DNA from 2 places in the Streptomyces ferrugineus genome. Region 1 is predicted to be linked to the other one. Evidence: riboswitches for the same ligand, from Rfam matches in the RefSeq annotation. Region 1 holds a riboswitch; the other holds the start of a gene.

Region 1 (9,350 bases):
GGCCGCCGTGACCGCCTTCACCGCGGCCATGCCGTTGCGTTCGATGCAGGGGATCTGGACGAGGCCGCCGACCGGGTCGCAGGTCAGGCCGAGGTTGTGCTCCATGCCGATCTCCGCGGCGTTCTCGACCTGCTCCGGGGAGCCGCCGAGCACCTCTGCCAGCGCGCCCGCCGCCATCGAGCAGGCCGAGCCGACCTCGCCCTGGCAGCCGACCTCGGCGCCGGAGATGGACGCGTTCTCCTTGAAGAGCATGCCGATGGCGCCGGCGGCGAGGAGGAAGCGGACGACGCCGTCCTCGTCGGCGCCCGGTACGAAGTTGATGTAGTAGTGCAGGACGGCGGGGATGATGCCGGCCGCGCCGTTCGTGGGGGCGGTGACGACCCGGCCGCCCGCCGCGTTCTCCTCGTTCACCGCCATCGCGTAGAGCGTGATCCACTCCATGGCGAGCGCCTTAGGGTCGCCCTCGGAGCGCAGCTTGCGGGCCGTGTTCGAGGCCCGGCGGCGGACCTTGAGGCCGCCCGGCAGGATGCCCTCGCGCGACATGCCCCGGGTCACGCACTCCCGCATCACCCGCCAGATCTCCAGCAGGCCCGTGCGGATCTCGTCCTCGGTGCGCCAGGCCCGCTCGTTCTCCAGCATCAGCGCGGAGATCGACAGGCCGGTCTCCCGCGTGAGGCGCAGCAGCTCGTCGCCGGTGCGGAAGGGGTACTTCAGGACCGTGTCGTCGAGCTTGATGCGGTCCGCGCCGACCGCGTCCTCGTCGACGACGAAGCCGCCGCCCACCGAGTAGTACGTCTTGGACGTCAGCTCGGCGCCGGAGGCGTCGTACGCCCACAGCGTCATGCCGTTCGCGTGGTACGGCAGTGCCTTACGACGGTGCAGCACGAGGTCCTTGTCGAAATCGAAGGGGATCTCGTGGTCGCCGAGGAGCCTGAGCCGGCCCTCCGACCTGATCCTCTCCACCCGCTCGTCGGCGGTCTCCACGTCCACCGTGCGCGGGGAATCGCCCTCCAGGCCGAGCAGCACCGCCTTGGGGGTGCCGTGGCCATGGCCGGTCGCGCCGAGCGAGCCGTACAGCTCGGAGCGTATCGACGCGACGGAGGGCAGCACGCCCTCGTTGCGCAGCCGGCGGGCGAACATGCCCGCCGCGCGCATCGGGCCCACCGTGTGGGAGCTTGACGGGCCGATGCCGATCGAGAACAGGTCGAAGACCGAGATGGCCACGGGGACTCCTCAATACGGGGTGGTGCGAAAGGTTTCCGCGGGGTGCCCCGCCGCTCACCGACCAGTGTGCGGGACACCCCACAAAAAGGAACTACTTGTTCAGACCGGGGTACAGCGGGTGCTTGTCGGCCAGTGCCTTGACCCGGGCCCTGAGCGCGTCCGCGTCGTAGGACGGCTTCAGCGTCTCGGCGATGACGTCCGCGACCTCGGCGAAGTCCTCGGCCGTGAAGCCGCGGGTGGCCAGGGCGGGGGTGCCGATGCGCAGGCCCGACGTCACCATCGGCGGACGCGGGTCGTTGGGGACGGCGTTGCGGTTGACCGTGATGCCGACCTCGTGCAGCCGGTCCTCGGCCTGCTGTCCGTCCAGCTCGGAGGCGCGCAGGTCGACCAGGATCAGATGCACGTCCGTGCCGCCGGACAGCACGTTCACCCCGGCCGCACGGGCATCGGCCGCCGTCAGCCGCTCGGCGAGGATCCTGGCGCCCTCGACCGTACGGCGCTGGCGCTCCTTGAACTCCTGCGACGCGGCGACCTTGAAGGACACCGCCTTGGCCGCGATCACATGCTCCAGCGGGCCGCCCTGGAAACCGGGGAAGACCGAGGAGTTCAGCTTCTTCGCGAAGTCCTTCCTCGCGAGGATGATGCCGCCGCGCGGCCCGCCCAGGGTCTTGTGGGTGGTGGAGGTGACGACGTCCGCGTACTCGACCGGGTTCGGGTGCAGCCCCGCCGCGACCAGCCCCGCGAAGTGCGCCATGTCCACCCACAGATACGCCCCGACCTCGTCGGCGATCCGCCGGAACGCGGCGAAGTCGAGCTGCCGCGGGTACGCCGACCACCCGGCGATGATCACCTTCGGCCGGTGCTCCTTGGCCAGACGCTCGACCTCGGCCATGTCCACGAGACCGGAGTCGTCCACGTGGTACGGGACGACCTTGAACTGCTTGCCGGAGAAGTTCAGCCGCATCCCGTGGGTGAGGTGGCCGCCGTGCGCCAGGTCCAGGCCGAGGATGGTGTCGCCGGGCTGGGCGAGGGCGAACAGGGCGGCCTGGTTGGCGGAGGCGCCGGAGTGCGGTTGCACATTCGCGTACTCCGCGCCGAACAGCTCCTTGGCCCGGTCGATGGCGATCTGCTCGGCGACGTCGACGTGCTCGCAGCCACCGTAGTAACGGCGGCCGGGGTAGCCCTCGGCGTACTTGTTGGTGGCGACCGAGCCCTGCGCCTCCATGACCGCGACCGGCGCGAAGTTCTCGGAGGCGATCATCTCCAGGGTCGACTGCTGACGCTCCAGCTCGGCGTCGAGCGCGGCGGCCACCGCCGGATCGAGCTCGTGCAGGGGCGTGTTCAGAAGGGACTTGTCGGACATGGGAGAAGACATGGGGGAAGACATGCGGATACGACTCCTCAGCCGGCGGTGTGGGCCACGTACTCGTCGGCGGAGAGCAGGTCGGCCGGCTCCTCCGCGACGCGCACCTTGAACAGCCAGCCACCCTCGAAGGGGGCGGAGTTCACCAGCGCCGGGTCGTTCACCACGTCCTCGTTGATCTCGGTGACCTCGCCGGTGACCGGGGAGTACAGGTCGGACACCGACTTCGTCGACTCCAGCTCGCCGCAGGTCTCACCCGCGGTCACGGTCGAGCCGACCTCGGGGAGCTGGGCGTAGACGACATCGCCGAGCGCGTTCGCCGCGAACTCCGTGATGCCGACCGTCGAGACGCCGTCCTCGGCGGTCGACAGCCACTCGTGCTCCTTGCTGTAGCGAAGCTGCTGGGGGTTGCTCATGGCCTGAATTCTCCTGTACGCGCGGGAGTGGTGGGAAAGGGGGACTGCTCGATATGTATCGATATGTATCGATGCAGGTGGGAACGATGCAGGTGTGATCGGCGCGTGTGTGATCGGCGGGGGATGTGCGCGGGGCCACGCACGCACCGCTGTCAGTCTCTTCTTCTGGCGCTACTTCTGCCGCTTGTAGAACGGCAGCGCCACGACCTCGTACGGCTCGTGGCTGCCGCGGATGTCCACACCGACGCCCGCCGTGCCCGGCGCCGAGTGCGCGGCGTCGACGTACGCCATGGCGATGGGCTTGCCCAGGGTGGGGGAGGGGGCGCCGGAGGTGACCTCGCCGACGACCTCGCCGCCGGCGACGACCGGGTACCCGGCGCGCGGGACGCGACGCCCCTCGGCGATCAGGCCGACCAGGACGCGCGGCGGGTTCCGATCGGCGCGGTCGGCGGCCTCGGCCAGCGCCTCGCGCCCGACGAAGTCGCCCTCCTTCTCGAACTTCACCACCCGGCCGAGCCCGGCGTCGAAGGGGGTCAGGGAGGTCGACAGCTCATGGCCGTACAGCGGCATGCCCGCCTCCAGGCGCAGCGTGTCCCGGCAGGACAGCCCGCAGGGGACCAGGCCGACGCCCTCGCCCGCCTTGGTCAGCGCCTGCCACAGCTCGACGGCGTGCTCCGGCTTCACGAACAGCTCGAAGCCGTCCTCGCCGGTGTAGCCCGTGCGGGCGATGAGCGCGGGGACTCCGGCGACGGTGCCGGGCAGGCCGGCGTAGTACTTCAGGCCGTCGAGGTCGGCGTCGGTGAGGGACTTCAGGATGCCGGGGGACTCGGGGCCCTGGACGGCGAGCAGCGCGTACGCGTTCCGGTCGTCACGCACCTCGGCGTCGAAGCCGGCGGAACGGTCCACCAGCGCGTCCAGCACCACCTGGGCGTTGGAGGCGTTGGCCACGACCATGTACTCGGTCTCGGCCAGCCGGTAGACGATCAGGTCGTCCAGGATGCCGCCGTCGGCCTGGCAGATCATGGTGTAGCGGGCGCGGCCGACGCCGACGGAGGCGATGTTGCCGACCAGGGCGTGGTTCAGCAGGGCCGCGGCCTGCGGGCCGGTGACGGTGATCTCGCCCATGTGGGAGAGATCGAAGAGCCCGGCCTTCGTCCGCACGGCGTTGTGCTCGTCGCGCTCGGAGCCGTAGCGCAGGGGCATGTCCCAGCCGGCGAAGTCGGTCATCGTCGCGCCGAGCGAGCGATGCAGGGCATCGAGCGCGGTGTGACGGAGTGGGGTACTGCTCATCGGACGGTCGTCTCCCAAGGCAGGACGGGCGAGGTCGTTCCTCCCCATCTGTCATCGGAACCTGAGAGGTTCGCCACGACCGCCACAGGGACGATCACGGCTTGCACCTTGGGTGGGGCCACGCCTCGCCTGTCGTCCAGGGCGAGGGGGCGGCCCGCTTTTCAGATGTGCCTCGCCCGCGCGGTAACGGGGCCTGAGAGATTCAAGGGAGGGACTTGCTCCTTCGGCGTCCCAGCGCTGCACTGCACTGCTGGGAACTCTCCCGCGCGGATTCAAACGGCCGGTATGCAGTTGGCGCGGACATCATTGCATGCCTGGACCGCCCCGCGGCAGGGCATGTCTGTAACCGGCTTGTGGCAGGAAGCGAACGAAAAAGCGAGAGATCCTCTATTACCTTCTCTTTACGCTCAGTGGGGATGGGGAATCCTGACCCCGGAGGAGGACGATGACGGTGAACCGCACCACGGCGTACGCCACGACCTCGGGCATCGCGCTGCCCAAGCAGCCCGCGGCCCCCGGTGTCGAAGCCCGCGCCCAGTGCCCCGCGCCCGTGGTCCGCGATCTGCGCGAGCGCTCCGGCCACAGTCCGCACGCGCTGCTCTTCGCCCCCGAGGACCTCGTCGTGATCACCGGCCTGCCCGGCAGCGGCAAGTCCACCCTGATGAGGCGGGCGGTGAAGGGCATCCGCATCGACTCCCAGGACACCCGGGACCGCTGGGACGCCCGTATGTCCGGCTTCCTGCCCTACGCGATCTACCGTCCCCTGGTCCGCCTCGCCCACTACGCCGGGCTGCGCCGCGCGCTGCGCTCCGGCGAGGGCGTCGTCGTGCACGACTGCGGCACCCAGGCCTGGGTACGCGCCTGGCTGGCCCGCGAGGCCCGCCGCCGCGGCGGCACGCTGCATCTGCTGCTGCTCGACGTGACCCCGGACACGGCCCTGGAGGGCCAGCGCGAGCGCGGCCGGGGCGTCTCGCGCTACGCCTTCCTGCGCCACCGCAGGGCCGCCGGCCACCTGCTGCGCTCGGTGGAGAAGGGCCATCTGCCCCGGGGCTGCGACTCCGCGGTGCTGCTGGACCGGGAGGCGGCGAACGTCCTGCGCCGGATCGGCTTCGCAGGCTGACCGCCCGCGGCCCGTGCGCTCCCGACCTCCCGTGCCGACGCCATGCGGCGCTGCCGGACGATACGGCGCCCAGCCCACCACATGCCGTGATCGACCGGCCGCGGGGACGCGCCGACTGGCCGCGGGGACGCGCTGATCGGTCGCAGGGACGCGCCGACCGGCCGCAGGGACGCGCCGACCGACCGCAGGCACGTGCCGACTGGCCGCAGGCACGTGCCTTCCGGCCGCACGCGCGGTCGGACTGTCGTTGTGCGCGGTGCGACCGCCGCAGGCAAGCGCTGACCGCCGTAGGTAGGCGCCGACTGGCCGCAGGGACGTGCCGACCGGCCGCAGGGACGCGCCGACTGGTCGCAGGCACGCGGCGACCGGCTGCATGCGCGGTCGGACTGTCGTTGTGCGCGGTGCGACCGCCGCATGCACGCGCCGACCGGCGTAGGCACGTGCCGACCGCCGCAGGCAAGCGCTGACCGCCGACGGCACCTGCCGACTGGTCGCGGGGACGGGCTGACCGGCCGCGGGGACGCGCCGACTGGTCGCAGGCACGCGGCGACCGGCTGCATGCGTGGTCGGACTGTCGTTGTGCGCGGTGCGACCGCCGCAGGCAAGCGCTGACCGCCGTAGGTAGGCGCCGACTGGCCGCAGGGACGCTGACCGGCCGCAGGCACGTGCCGACCGGCCGCAGGCACGTGCCGACCGACCGCAGGCACGCGCCGACCGACCGCAGGCACGCGCCGACCGACCGCAGGCACGTGCCGGCGGCCGCACGCACGCGCCGACCGCCGCACGCACGTTCCGACCAGCCGCACGCACGCGGCCACGCGCGCGGTCGGACTGTCGTCGCGTGCGCGGTGTGACCGTCCCTGGTCCGGACCGGCCGGACACCCGATAGCCTTCTGAGCCTCAGACGTGGTTCACAGCAGGCGGTCAGACACAGATGGACTTCCCAGCGGATCTCCCCGCGGACTTCCCGGCCCCGGCCCACCTCCATCCGCACGGCGGTTGGCCCGGCAACGAACTGGAGGAGGTGCTCTCGGCCTCCCTCGGCATGCCCTCGGCGGGCGGCCGGATCCTCGAGGTGCTGGGCCGCAGCTTCGTCTGGGTGCCCCTGCCGGGCGGCGGCGGTCCGCACAGCGGCCCGCTGGACCTGCCGACGGTGGAGATCGAGGGCCAGGGATACGTCCCGGTGTTCAGCTCCGAGGAACAGTTCCGCCAGGTCGTCGGCTCCCACATGGCGTACACCGTCGCCCCGGCCGTGGAGTTCGCCCGCGGACTGCCCCCGCAGGTCGGCATCGCCCTGAACCCGGACGGCGTGGTCGGCGTCCCCCTCCCGCCGGCGGCGGTCGCCGAACTGTGCCGGGTGGGCCGTACGCCGCTGGACGGCCTCACCTCCGGGGGCCGCGTCAAGCTCTACGAGCCCGACTGGCAGGAGGACCCGGTCGACTTCCTCGCGGCGGCGTCGGCCGAGTTCGCGGGGACCGGCGTGGTGGCGACGGCCCGCCGCTGCCTCGCGGCGATCGAGACGGCCACCCCGGTGATGTTCATAGGCGTGGAACTCTCCCACTGGGACGGCGACCTGCGAGCGGCCCCCATGGAGGCCCTCGCCCGGGCCCTCGGCCGTGCCCCGGTCCAGTGGCCGGTCAACCTGGTCCTGCTCGACGTGGCCCAGGATCCGGTGATCGACTGGATGCGGCAGCGGGTACGCCCTTTCTACCAGCGGGACTTCTGACGTCGCACGACCCGCGGCCCGCAGACCACATCAGGTCCCGAGCTCTCAACGCTTAAGCTTGTTGCGAAAACGGACTTCGCGAAGGGGCGGTTAAAAGGTGAGCGCGAGCGGCACCACCTCGACCGGACAGGTCGAGCACATGCTGCGCCAGGTGACGCCCGGGCGCTACGACGCCTACGAGGCCCTCCTGCGCGCCCTCGCCACCCCGAACAACGGCCAGGTCTGGATGCTGCTGTGGCACGGCCAGTCCGGCTCCCCGGACGCCCAGTACGGAAACATGGAGGTCGAGGGATACGGCTACGCGCCGTGCGTCACCTCCGCCCAGGAGCTGTCGGCCAGCGGCTGGAACCGCAGTTACGAGGTGGTCGACGGAGTCGACGTGGCCCGCACCCTCTACCCGGACCACTACGGCCTGTGGCTCAACCCGCACGCCCCGGGCGGCGGCGTCGGCATCCCCTGGCTCGACCTGCGCCGCATCGCCACCGGCCTGGACCGCCAGCCCGCCGGCCCGCTGCGGCTGTCGGAACCCGGCATCGAGATCCCGCAGTTCTACGCCCTGCTCGCACAGAACGCCCACCGCACCCCCGCCGTCCGCTCCCTGCGCCGCGCCTGGGTGCAGCCGGCCCTCGGCGCGCCGTATCTCGCGATCGGGCTCGACGTGTACGACACCAGCCCGCCGGCCGTGGACGCGGTGCGCTCGATGATGCTCCAGTCGATCGGCGCGGTCCCGGACGGGCTGCCGGTGTCGACCGTGGCGATGTCCGACGACGACGATCCGGTCGCGATGTGGATGCGTGCCGCCGCCCGTCCGTTCTACGACCGCGAGGCGCACGCCGTCGCCCCGGCACAGGCGCCGGCGGCCGGCTACGGCTACCCACCGCCACAGGGCCGTTACTGATCATTCATGGGCTGGCCTTCCGACCGGTCGCAGACCCGGCTGTCGTCAGCGCAAAGGGCCGTCAACTTCGGTTTCCCAGGCGAATCTCCGCGCGTAGATACGATCGGAAGGTCCCGGTCCGCCCTCATACGCCCCAACTGACGTCCGTCCGGCGGCCGTTATCCACTGTTCGGATAACGGAACCTCGCAGCCAGCATCACGGTTGCGCATACTTTCCTCGCCAGCTCTGGTAACAGATCGCCAAAGCGTTGAAGACTCCCGGCAAGACACGGACCGGTAGGTTCTGTGTGCGAGTTGGAGCAACCGCTACAGCGGCAGCCAGGGGGGCCGACAACCGTCGGCCGAGAGGGGTCAGACGCACCGTGACGGCACCGATCGAGACCACCGGATCGCAGGCCGACGCCCAGCCGGAGGTCGTGCTGAAGGGGGTCGAGTCCGAGAAGATCGAGGGCCGGTCACTCGGGCAGATCGCCTGGACCCGTTTCAAGCGCGACAGGGTCGCGGTGGCGGGCGGCATCGTTGTCGTGCTGCTCATCCTCGTGGCGGTCCTGTCCCGCCCGCTCCAGGCAGTGCTGGGGCTCGACCCCAACGCCTTTCACCAGGACCTGATCGACCCCAACACCTCTCTGCCCAAGGGTGACTTCGGTGGGATGAGCTGGGACCATCCGCTGGGTGTCGAGCCGAAGTTCGGCCGGGACATCCTCGCGCGCATCCTGGAGGGTTCCTGGGTCTCCCTGGTCGTCGCCTTCGGCGCGACGCTGCTGTCCGTCGCCATCGGCACGGTGATGGGCCTGGTCGCCGGCTACTACGGAGGACGGGTCGACACCGTCGTCAGCCGCCTCATGGACACCTTCCTCGCGTTCCCGCTGCTCCTCTTCGCCATCGCCATCTCCGCGACGCTCCAGGGCGGTGCCTTCGGCCTCGAAGGGCTGCCCCTGCACATCTCCGTGCTGATCTTCGTCATCGGCTTCTTCAACTGGCCGTACATGGGGCGCATCGTGCGCGGTCAGACCCTGGCGCTGCGGGAGCGCGAGTTCGTCGACGCCTCCCGGGGGATGGGCGCCGGCGGCCCGTACATCCTCTTCAAGGAACTCCTGCCCAACCTCGTCGCGCCGATCATCGTCTACGCGACGCTGCTCATCCCGACGAACATCCTCTTCGAAGCCTCGCTGAGCTTCCTCGGCGTGGGTATCCAGCCGCCCCAGGCGTCGTGGGGCGGAATGCTCAACCAGGCCGTCGACTTCTTCGAGGTCGACCCGCAGTACATGATCGTTCCCGGCCTCGCGATCTTCGTCACGGTGCTGGCCTTCAAC
Region 2 (9,350 bases), 4.6 Mb from region 1:
CCACGGCAAGCTGCACCACACGAGGCGTCCCCATGAGCCTGAGCATCCGCAACCAGCTCCCCGGCACGATCACGGCCATCACTCCGGGCGAGGCCATGGCCATGGTCGACGTCCATCTCACCGGTGGCCAGGACCTCACCGCCGCGGTCGCCCCGTCGGCCGTCGAGGAGCTCGGCCTGGCCGAAGGCACCGCCGTGAACGCCCTCGTGACCGCGACCCACATCGCCCTCGCCACCGCCCCGGCCAAGGACCTGCCCCTCCACAACCGGCTCCCGGGCACGGTCACCGGCATCGCCACCGGCGGCGCGATGGCGTCGGTGAACATCGAGGTCGAGGGCGGCGCCCTCACCGCGGCCGTCACCAGGGACGCCACCACCGACCTCGCCCTGTCCCCCGGCGTCCCGGTCGTGGCACTCATCGAGGCGACCGAGGTGGCCCTGACGACGGCATGACGCGACAAAGGGCTGCGCCCGACCACTCCCGGCCGGACACAGCCCTTCGCTTCGTCTGCCGCGACCCCCTGCTGCGACTCCTGTGACGCTCAGTCCTCGTAGGCGTCCAGGGGCGGGCAGGAGCACACCAGGTTCCGGTCGCCGAAGGCCTGGTCGATGCGGCGCACCGGCGGCCAGTACTTCTCGGCGGCCGACATCCCGGCCGGGAAGACGGCCTCCTCACGGCCGTACGCGTGCTCCCACTCACCGCCCAGCGCGCCCGCCGTGTGCGGAGCGTTCCGCAGCGGGTTGTCCTCGGCGGGCCACTGGCCCGACCCGACCTTCTCGATCTCCGCGCGGATGGCGATCATCGCCTCGCAGAACCGGTCGAGTTCGCTCAGGTCCTCGGACTCGGTCGGCTCGATCATCAGCGTCCCGGCCACCGGGAACGACATCGTCGGCGCGTGGAAGCCGTAGTCGATCAGCCGCTTGGCGACGTCGTCGACGCTAACTCCGGTGGCCTTGGTCAGCGGCCGCAGATCGATGATGCACTCGTGCGCGACGAGCCCGCCCGGGCCGTTGTACAGCACGGGGTAGTGCGGTTCGAGGCGCTTGGCGATGTAGTTGGCGGACAGCACGGCCACCTGTGTGGCCCGCTTCAGCCCCTCGCCGCCCATGAGCCGGACGTACGCCCACGAGATCGGCAGGATCCCGGCGGAGCCCCAGGGCGCGGCCGAGATCGGGCCGACGCCCGTCTCGGGCCCGGCGGCGGGCTGCAGCGGATGGTTGGGCAGATAGGGCGCGAGGTGCTCACGCACCGCCACCGGACCGACGCCCGGGCCTCCGCCACCGTGCGGGATGCAGAAGGTCTTGTGCAGGTTCAGGTGCGAGACGTCACCGCCGAAGTGCCCCGGCTTGGCCAGGCCCACCAGCGCGTTGAGGTTGGCGCCGTCGACGTACACCTGCCCGCCGGCGTCGTGCACCTGCGCGCAGATGTCGGCGACGTGCTCCTCGAACACGCCGTGCGTCGACGGGTACGTGATCATCAGCACCGCGAGCTCGTCCCGGTACTGCTCGATCTTGGCCCGCAGGTCCTCGACGTCGATCTCGCCGTCCTCGGCGGTCTTCACGACGACGACCTTCATGCCGGCCATGACGGCGCTGGCGGCGTTCGTACCGTGCGCGGAGGACGGGATCAGACACACGGTCCGCTGCTCGTCGCCGCCGGCTCGGTGGTACCCGCGCACGGCGAGCAGCCCGGCCAGCTCACCCTGCGAGCCGGCGTTGGGCTGGAGGGACACCTTGTCGTAGCCGGTGACCTCGGCGAGACGTTCCTCCAGCTCACGGATGAGCGTCAGATAGCCCTGCGCCTGCTCGGCGGGCGCGAAGGGGTGCAGCTGCCCGAACTCCGGCCAGGTGACCGGCTCCATCTCGGTGGTCGCGTTGAGCTTCATGGTGCAGGAGCCCAGCGGGATCATGCCGCGGTCGAGCGCGTAGTCGCGGTCGGCGAGCCTGCGCAGGTAGCGCAGCATCGCGGTCTCGGAGCGGTGCTGGTGGAAGACGGGGTGGGTGAGGTAGTCGTCGGTGCGCAGCAGCGCGCCCGGAACGGCGTCCTCGGTCGCCGCGTCCAGCGCCTCAATGTCCCCCTCAACGCCGAACGCCGTCCATACGGCCCCGAGCTGGGCCCGCGCGGTGGTCTCGTCGCAGGCGACGGACACGTGGTCGGCGTCGACGAGGCGCAGGTTGACGCCGTTCTGCCGGGCGGCGGCGACGACCTCGGCGGCCTTCGAGGGCACGCGCACGGTGAGCGTGTCGAAGTAGGAGCCGTGCACGACCTCGACACCGCCCGCGGTGAGCCCCGCGGCGAGGATCGAGGCGTAGCGGTGGGTCCGCCGGGCGATGCTCCTGAGCCCCTCGGGCCCGTGGTACACGGCGTACATGCCGGCCATCACGGCGAGCAGCACCTGAGCGGTGCAGATGTTGCTGGTCGCCTTCTCCCGCCGGATGTGCTGCTCACGCGTCTGCAGAGCCAGCCGGTACGCCTTGTTCCCGTCGGCGTCCACGGACACGCCCACGAGCCGCCCGGGCAGGCTGCGCGCGAACTTCTCCTGTACGGCCATGTAGCCGGCGTGCGGCCCGCCGAAGCCCATCGGCACACCGAACCGCTGCGTCGTACCGACCGCGATGTCCGCCCCGAGCTCTCCGGGCGACTTCAGCAGCGTGAGCGCGAGCAGATCGGCGGCGACGGTGACGAGGGCGCCGAGCTCATGGGCCTGGTCGATGACGGCCTTGATGTCCCGTACGACACCGGAGGCTCCCGGGTACTGAAGGAGCACGCCGTTGATCTCACGAGAGGCGATCTCGGCCGGGATACCGCCGCTGAGGTCGGCGACGACGACCTCGACGCCCGCAGGTTCGGCACGGGTCTCGATCACGGCGACGGTCTGCGGCAGCACATCCGCGTCGACCAGGAACAGCCCCTTCTTGTTCCTGCCCATCCGCCGGGACAGCGCCATGGCCTCGGCCGCGGCGGTCCCCTCGTCGAGCAGCGAGGCACCGGAGGTCGGCAGCCCGGTGAGGTCGGCGACCATGGTCTGGAAGTTGAGCAGCGCCTCGAGCCGCCCCTGCGAGATCTCGGGCTGATACGGCGTGTATGCGGTGTACCAGGCAGGGTTCTCCATGACATTCCGCAGGATGACCGGCGGCGTGAAGGTCCCGTAGTACCCGAGCCCGATCATCGAGTCCAGCACCTGGTTGCGGTCGGCGAGAGATCGCAGCTCGGCGAGCACCTCGGCCTCGGTACGCGCTCCCGGCAGATCGAGAGAGTCGGCGTTCTTGATCACATCAGGTACCGCGGCGGCCGTGAGCTCGTCGAGGGAGCCGTACCCGACCTGGGCGAGCATCTTGGCCCGAGCCTCATGATCGGGGCCGATGTGACGCTGCTCGAAGGGAATCCCCTGTTCGAGCTCGGAGAGCGGAATGCGGTGGGCGGTCATTGCGGAGGCCTCCTGGTCTGACGCGACCTTCGAGGGGCACCACGGCGCGGGTACCCGGACGGCCTCCCCCTCTGTCATCTCAACCTGAGAGCTTCACCGGATCGCCCGAGGGCCTCCGGCTTTCACCGTCGGTGAGAGCGGAAGCCGTCGACACCCGCCCTGCTTTCCAGAGTGACCTCGTCCGTGCGGTACGTGGGCCTGAGAGATTCCGGGGAGGATTTGCTCCTTCGGCGCCTCCGATGGTGTCCGGAGGACTCTCCCGCACGGGGTCAGCAGCCGCTTGAAAGACTACCAGCGAGGCCGACGCACGGGCCTTCGAGTGGCCGCTCTCACCAATCTGCCTTTTCGTAGTGCTTACGGATGACTTGCGACCAAGTGGAGGGCCCGTGCAGACCGACATCGATCCGCGCAACCTGATCGGCCGCAAGGCCTTCGACCGCAACGGCACCAAGATCGGCACCATCGACGAGGTCTACCTCGACGACGCGACCGGAGTGCCGGAATGGGCGGCGATACGCACCGGCCTGTTCTCCCGGGACGCCTTCGTCCCCCTGGAGCCCAGCGAACTGGTGGAGGGCACCCTCCACGTCCCCTTCGACCGCACCCTGATCAAGGATGCCCCCGACTTCGGCGTAGGCCGCCACCTCTCCCCCGAACAGGAACTACAGCTCTACCACCACTACGGCCTGGACGTAGCGTCCCCACCCCCGCCGCCTGACCGGGACTTCGGCACCCTGGCCTCCACGGATTCCCCGGACGACAACGACCCGAGAACACCACATACCCGCCCATAGAACCCCGTTCCGCGCAGGTAGCCGCCGACAGCTCGACCCACGGCTTCAGCACCTCGGCCACTCGAACCGACACAGCCGCGGGCAGTCGTGCCGCTGGGGCGGCACGGGTGGGCGCAGCGGCCCCTCCGTCGGCGCGGACGAGCGGCCCAACCCCCACGGCACTCCACACGCCGGTCGAGCCACACTCAGCCCCTCAGCCGCTCCCAGCCCTACCCCGCCCCCAAAGCCCCATCGGCCCCAATCGCCCCACCAGGCACCTCGCCACCTCCACCCCCATCCGCTCCCCCTCTCGCAGCCACCAACGGCAACGGCTCCGCCCGCTCCAACCCCGGATCATCAACCCGAAACGTCCGCACCCGCCCCGGCTCCGACCCAGGCGTCTCGAACCGCACGGTCACCCGCCCCAGCCCGCTCCCCTGCACCCACCCGTGCCCGTACTCGACATGCCGCACATCGTGCCCCGCAAGCCACCGCCGCTCACCAGCCCCCTCAACCCCCCGCACAGCAACCACCGGCTCGACGTCACCGCCCCCCACCGTCTGTTCCCCCCGCTCCTCCAAGTCGTCCCGTCCCTCCCGCTCCCCCGCAGCCTGCGCGAACAGATCCTCCTGCGTGTAGTCGGCCAGCCCACTCACCCCGACCCCCAACAACCGCACGCCACCCGTCGTGTCCACGGATTCCAACAGCCGCGCGGCCGCCTCCCGCACCACACCGGGATCATCGGTGGGTCCACGCAACGTCTCGGACCGGGTCAGCGTCGAAAAGTCGTACCGCCGCACCTTCAGCACAATGGTCCGCCCCGACAAGCTGGCCTCCCGCAGCCGCCGCACACAACGATCCGCCAGCCGCTGCACCTCCATCCCCACCCGAACCCGATCGTGGATGTCCACGTCGTACGTGTCCTCGACGGACACCGACTTGGTCTCCCGCTCGGCCACCACAGGTCGCTCGTCGTGCGCCAGCGCCATGGCGTACAGGGCATGCCCATGCGCCTTGCCCAGCAGCCGCACGAGCTCGTCCTCCCCGGCCTCGGCGATCTCCTCGACCGTATGGATCCCGGCCCGCCGCAGATGGTCTCCGGTCGCCGGCCCCACCCCCGGCAGGGTCCGCGCCGACATCGGCCCGAGCAACGCCCGCTCGGTCCCCGGCTCGATCACCACCATGCCATCGGGCTTGGCCTGCTCCGAGGCGATCTTCGCGAGCATCTTGGACGCGGCAAGCCCCACCGACCCCGCCAGGCCGGTGACCGCCCGTATGTCCGCACGCAACCTCGCCCCCACCAGCCGCGCCGACGCCTCGTCCCAGGCCGCCTCCCCGGCCTCCAGATCCACGAACGCCTCGTCCAGGCTCAGCGGCTCCACCAGCGGCGACAGCTCCCGCAGCAGCCCCATGACCTGTTCGCTGATCTCACGGTAGATCCCGAAGCGCGGCACGAGATACGCGGCATTGGGAGCCAGCCGACGCGCCTGCGCCATGGGCATCGCCGAATGCACCCCGAATACCCGAGCCTCATAGGACGCCGTGGCGACGACTCCACGCGGCCCGAGCCCGCCCACGATCACGGCTTTCCCGCGCAGGCTCGGCTTGGATGCCTGCTCCACCGAGGCGTAGAAGGCATCCATGTCGAGATGCAGGATCGTGGGCGCGTTTCTCACATCTCCGATGCTGCCTCACGCCACTGACAATGCCCTGCTACGACCGACTGCTCAGGGCCTCAGACCGCCCGGTTACGCCGCCGGGCCAGCTCGTCCGCCGGGTTGTGCCCGATGAGCGTCTCCCCCGTGTCGATCCGCTCCCCGTGCAGCTGCGACAAAGCGCTCTCGACATCCCGCCACACCACACCCACGGCGATCCCGAAGATCCCCTGCCCACCCTGTAGCAGCGCGTGTACCTCGTCCGGCGACGTGCACTCGTACACCGTCGCTCCGTCGCTCATCAATGTCATGCGCTCGAGGTCACGAAAACCCCGCTCCCGCAGGTGCTGTACGGCGGTACGGATGTTCTGCAGCGACACCCCGGTGTCCAGGAACCGCTTGACGATCTTCAGGACGACGACGTCCCGGAAGCTGTACAGCCGCTGTGTCCCCGACCCGTACGCGGGCCGCACGCTCGGCTCGACGAGGCCGGTGCGGGCCCAGTAGTCGAGCTGCCGATAGGTGATGCCGGCGGCCGCACACGCCGTCGGACCGCGATAGCCGATCTGCTCGGTCGCCATGGACGCCGCCCCTCCGCCGCTGCTGGGCACGGCCGTCGGTCGCTGCGGAGCGTGATCGGCCGCGCTGCTCTGAAGAGCGCTTTGAAGCGGGTACGGACCGCTCGCCCCGAGGCTGCGCTCGGGGACACCCCCCACCGTACCGTCGCCGCTGCTTCTCACGCCGACCTCCGTCCTTGACCTGCCTTCTCGACGGTAGGCAGTCACCCGGGGTGCGTCAACGATCGCCACACTCGGCACGCCGAGTGATAATCACCCTAGGAGTGGTTTCCCGTACCCCACCGCGGGGAAAGGCTAGCCGAATGCGCTCGAAGCAGGCCTGAGGACGCTCTCGCTCGCCGCCGGCGAATACCGGCATTTTGCGCCGTAACCGACTGTGGACCGCACCCCCACGCACCGCAAGTCCGCCGGGTACCGCCCACGCCCTATCACTGGCTGCTGGTGCCGAAGTCCTCGGGCGAGATCTGGTCGAGGAACTCGCGGAACTTCTCCACCTCGTCCTCCTGCTCGTCCGGAATCGCGATGCCGGCGTCGTCGAGCACCCCGTCGCTGCCGTAGATCGGCGTTCCGGTGCGCAGGGCCAGGGCTATGGCATCGGACGGGCGGGCGCTCACCTCGACGCCGCTGGCGAACACCAGCTCCGCGTAGAAGACGCCCTCACGCAGGTCGGTGATGCGCACTTCGGTGAGCTCCTGACCGACGGCCTCCAACACGTCCTTGAACAGGTCGTGGGTCAGCGGTCGCGCGGGGGCCATGCCCTGCTGGGCAAAGGCGATCGCCGTCGCCTCCCCCGGCCCGATCCAGATGGGGAGGTAACGGTCGCCTCCCACTTCGCGCAGGAGCACGATCGGTTGGTTGGAGGGCATTTCGACCCGGACACCTACGACATCGAGCTCGTTCACACAGCAACCCTAGGCCGTGCTCGGGACGTTTGGGTAGTCGGGCAGAGAACGGGTGGCCGATCCGGCCTCCCTGTGCATGCCCCGCTCAGGGCAGCCGTACCCCGAGTGCGGTCTGCACGAGCGCGGCGTGCAGCTTCACGGTGAGCCCCGCCAGCTCCTTGGCGCGCGCCTCGGCATGAGCCCTGGTCTGCGGGTTGCGATGCCGCCTCAGCGGTGCCACGACCTGGTCCACGAGCCCGGCCTCACGGTCGGCCGCGGCCTTCATCGCCCGAAGATGCCTCGGCTCGATCCCGAACCGCCCCAGCTCGACCACGAGCGAGGCCACGGTGACCGCCTCCGCGTCGTACGCCCCGTCCGGCAGCGCGGTGATCAGGCCGTACGACTCCCACTCCGCGAGCTCCCGCTCACCGATCTCGGCGGCGGCCAGCAGTTCGGCCCGTCCTACCCGGGCCGCCGTGGGGCCCTCGACGGGCTCCAGGACCGTTTCTCCGTCCCGCTGGCGGCACAGGGTGGGCAGGGGTGCCGCCTCTCCGCGCTCCATGGCGTCCAGGTGCTCCCGGATCACCTTGAGCGGCAGATAGTGGTCCCGCTGCATCCGCAGGACGTGACCGAGCCGCTCGACGTCCTGTGCGCTGAACTTGCGATACCCCGAGGGGGTTCGCTGTGGCTCGACCAGGCCCTCCGACTCCAGGAAGCGGATCTTGGAGATGGTGATGTCAGGGAACTCCGCGCGCAGCACGTTCAGCACCGTGCCGATGCTCATCAGCCGACTGTCCGTGGCGGCGGTGCCATGACCGGCACCGCCGCTCGGTGTTTTCAGCATGGACCTTCCCTGGGTCTCCCCGGACGGGCTCCGGGGGAGGGTCAGTAGCCCCGCTGGCTCGCGTAGAAGACCAGCCGGTACTTGCCGATCTGCACCTCGTCGCCGTTGTTCAGAGCGACCTGGTCGATCCGCTCGCGGTTGACGTATGTGCCGTTCAGACTGCCGACATCGGCCACCGTGAACGAGCCGTCCTGAGCGCGACGGAACTCCACGTGCCGACGCGAGACCGTCACGTCGTCCAGGAAGATGTCGCTCTGCGGGTGGCGACCGGCCGTGGTCAGATCGCCGTCCAGGAGGAAGCGGCTGCCCGAGTTCGGCCCGCGGCGCACCACCAGCAGCGCGGAGCCCAGCGGCAGCGCGTCGACGGCTGCCTGGGCCTCGGGCGACAGCGCCGGGATCGGCGTCTGGCCGGTGGCCTCGGCGTCGTAGGCCTCGAGACCGGAGATGGAGATCGTGGAGGTGGTCTCGGACGGACGCTCGGCCGCCGCACCGCTCCGCAGCGGGGCGCCGCAGTTGGAACAGAACCGGCTGTTCTCCGCGTTGCGGTTACCGCACCTCGTACACACCAGGGCCGACATCGGGGAAAACCCTCCACCCGTACTTGAGGTTGACGGTTGCCCGAAACCTATGCCGCCGGACTGGTCAGGGTCAACCGACGGCGCGCCCTGACCTCCGGAAATGTCACCGCCCGGCCCAGATACCTGGTCCCTGAACAGCGGGCGCTGCGCATCCTCGTCCCCCTGCGCGCGGTGACGAGCGGTCGCGTTGGCGTTGTCCTCTCGCGCGCTCTTGCCGAACAACTTCGCAAACAACTTCACGGGCGATTCCCCTTGACCGAAACAGACCCGCCCGTGGGGCAGGACGAACCCTGACTGCACTCTCTGGCCGACTCGGACATCCTTACAACGTCCGTCTCCACCAGACAGTTTCCACCACGCACCACCCATTCGGTGCGCCGACCCCCCGCAACCTCATGCCCTCCCCGGACGGCCCCCATGCACCCCCGGTTCACTGGGAGGACGACCGAGCGTAGTCAGGCCGCTTCGCCGCTCGCAAGGCATCCACGACGATCTTGTCCGACCTCTCGATCGTCACGGTGGCCTGCTCCTTCTCGAGGGTCTGCACCACGCCTCCAGGGATGTTGAGCGCCGGCTCGAGATCCTGCGGCTTGCCGATGACCTTGAAACGATAG

Evidence for each region. Region 1 has a riboswitch for glycine ahead of gcvT (glycine cleavage system aminomethyltransferase GcvT). Riboswitches for the same ligand answer to the same signal wherever they lie in the genome.
Region 2: another riboswitch for glycine. It lies ahead of gcvP (aminomethyl-transferring glycine dehydrogenase); the one in region 1 lies ahead of gcvT (glycine cleavage system aminomethyltransferase GcvT).

Annotation. Positions count from the first base shown of each region.
Region 1 is NZ_CP063373.1:8,065,740-8,075,089, reverse strand. Features, by position in the region: gene IM697_RS35960 (L-serine ammonia-lyase) at 1-1,224, opposite strand, end outside; gene glyA (serine hydroxymethyltransferase) at 1,316-2,587, opposite strand; gene gcvH (glycine cleavage system protein GcvH) at 2,626-3,003, opposite strand; gene gcvT (glycine cleavage system aminomethyltransferase GcvT) at 3,175-4,293, opposite strand; glycine riboswitch at 4,332-4,464, opposite strand; glycine riboswitch at 4,465-4,568, opposite strand; gene IM697_RS35940 (AAA family ATPase) at 4,739-5,413, shown strand; gene IM697_RS35935 (enhanced serine sensitivity protein SseB) at 6,348-7,139, shown strand; gene IM697_RS35930 (enhanced serine sensitivity protein SseB C-terminal domain-containing protein) at 7,237-8,037, shown strand; gene IM697_RS35925 (ABC transporter permease) at 8,400-9,350, shown strand, end outside.
Region 2 is NZ_CP063373.1:3,478,649-3,487,998, reverse strand. Features, by position in the region: gene IM697_RS15915 (TOBE domain-containing protein) at 33-452, shown strand; gene gcvP (aminomethyl-transferring glycine dehydrogenase) at 542-3,427, opposite strand; glycine riboswitch at 3,604-3,699, opposite strand; gene IM697_RS15905 (PRC-barrel domain-containing protein) at 3,814-4,221, shown strand; gene IM697_RS15900 (DNA polymerase IV) at 4,431-5,876, opposite strand; gene IM697_RS15895 (MerR family transcriptional regulator) at 5,936-6,595, opposite strand; gene IM697_RS15890 (bifunctional nuclease family protein) at 6,862-7,335, opposite strand; gene ftsR (transcriptional regulator FtsR) at 7,421-8,158, opposite strand; gene IM697_RS15880 (FHA domain-containing protein) at 8,200-9,105, opposite strand; gene IM697_RS15875 (DUF881 domain-containing protein) at 9,167-9,350, opposite strand, start outside.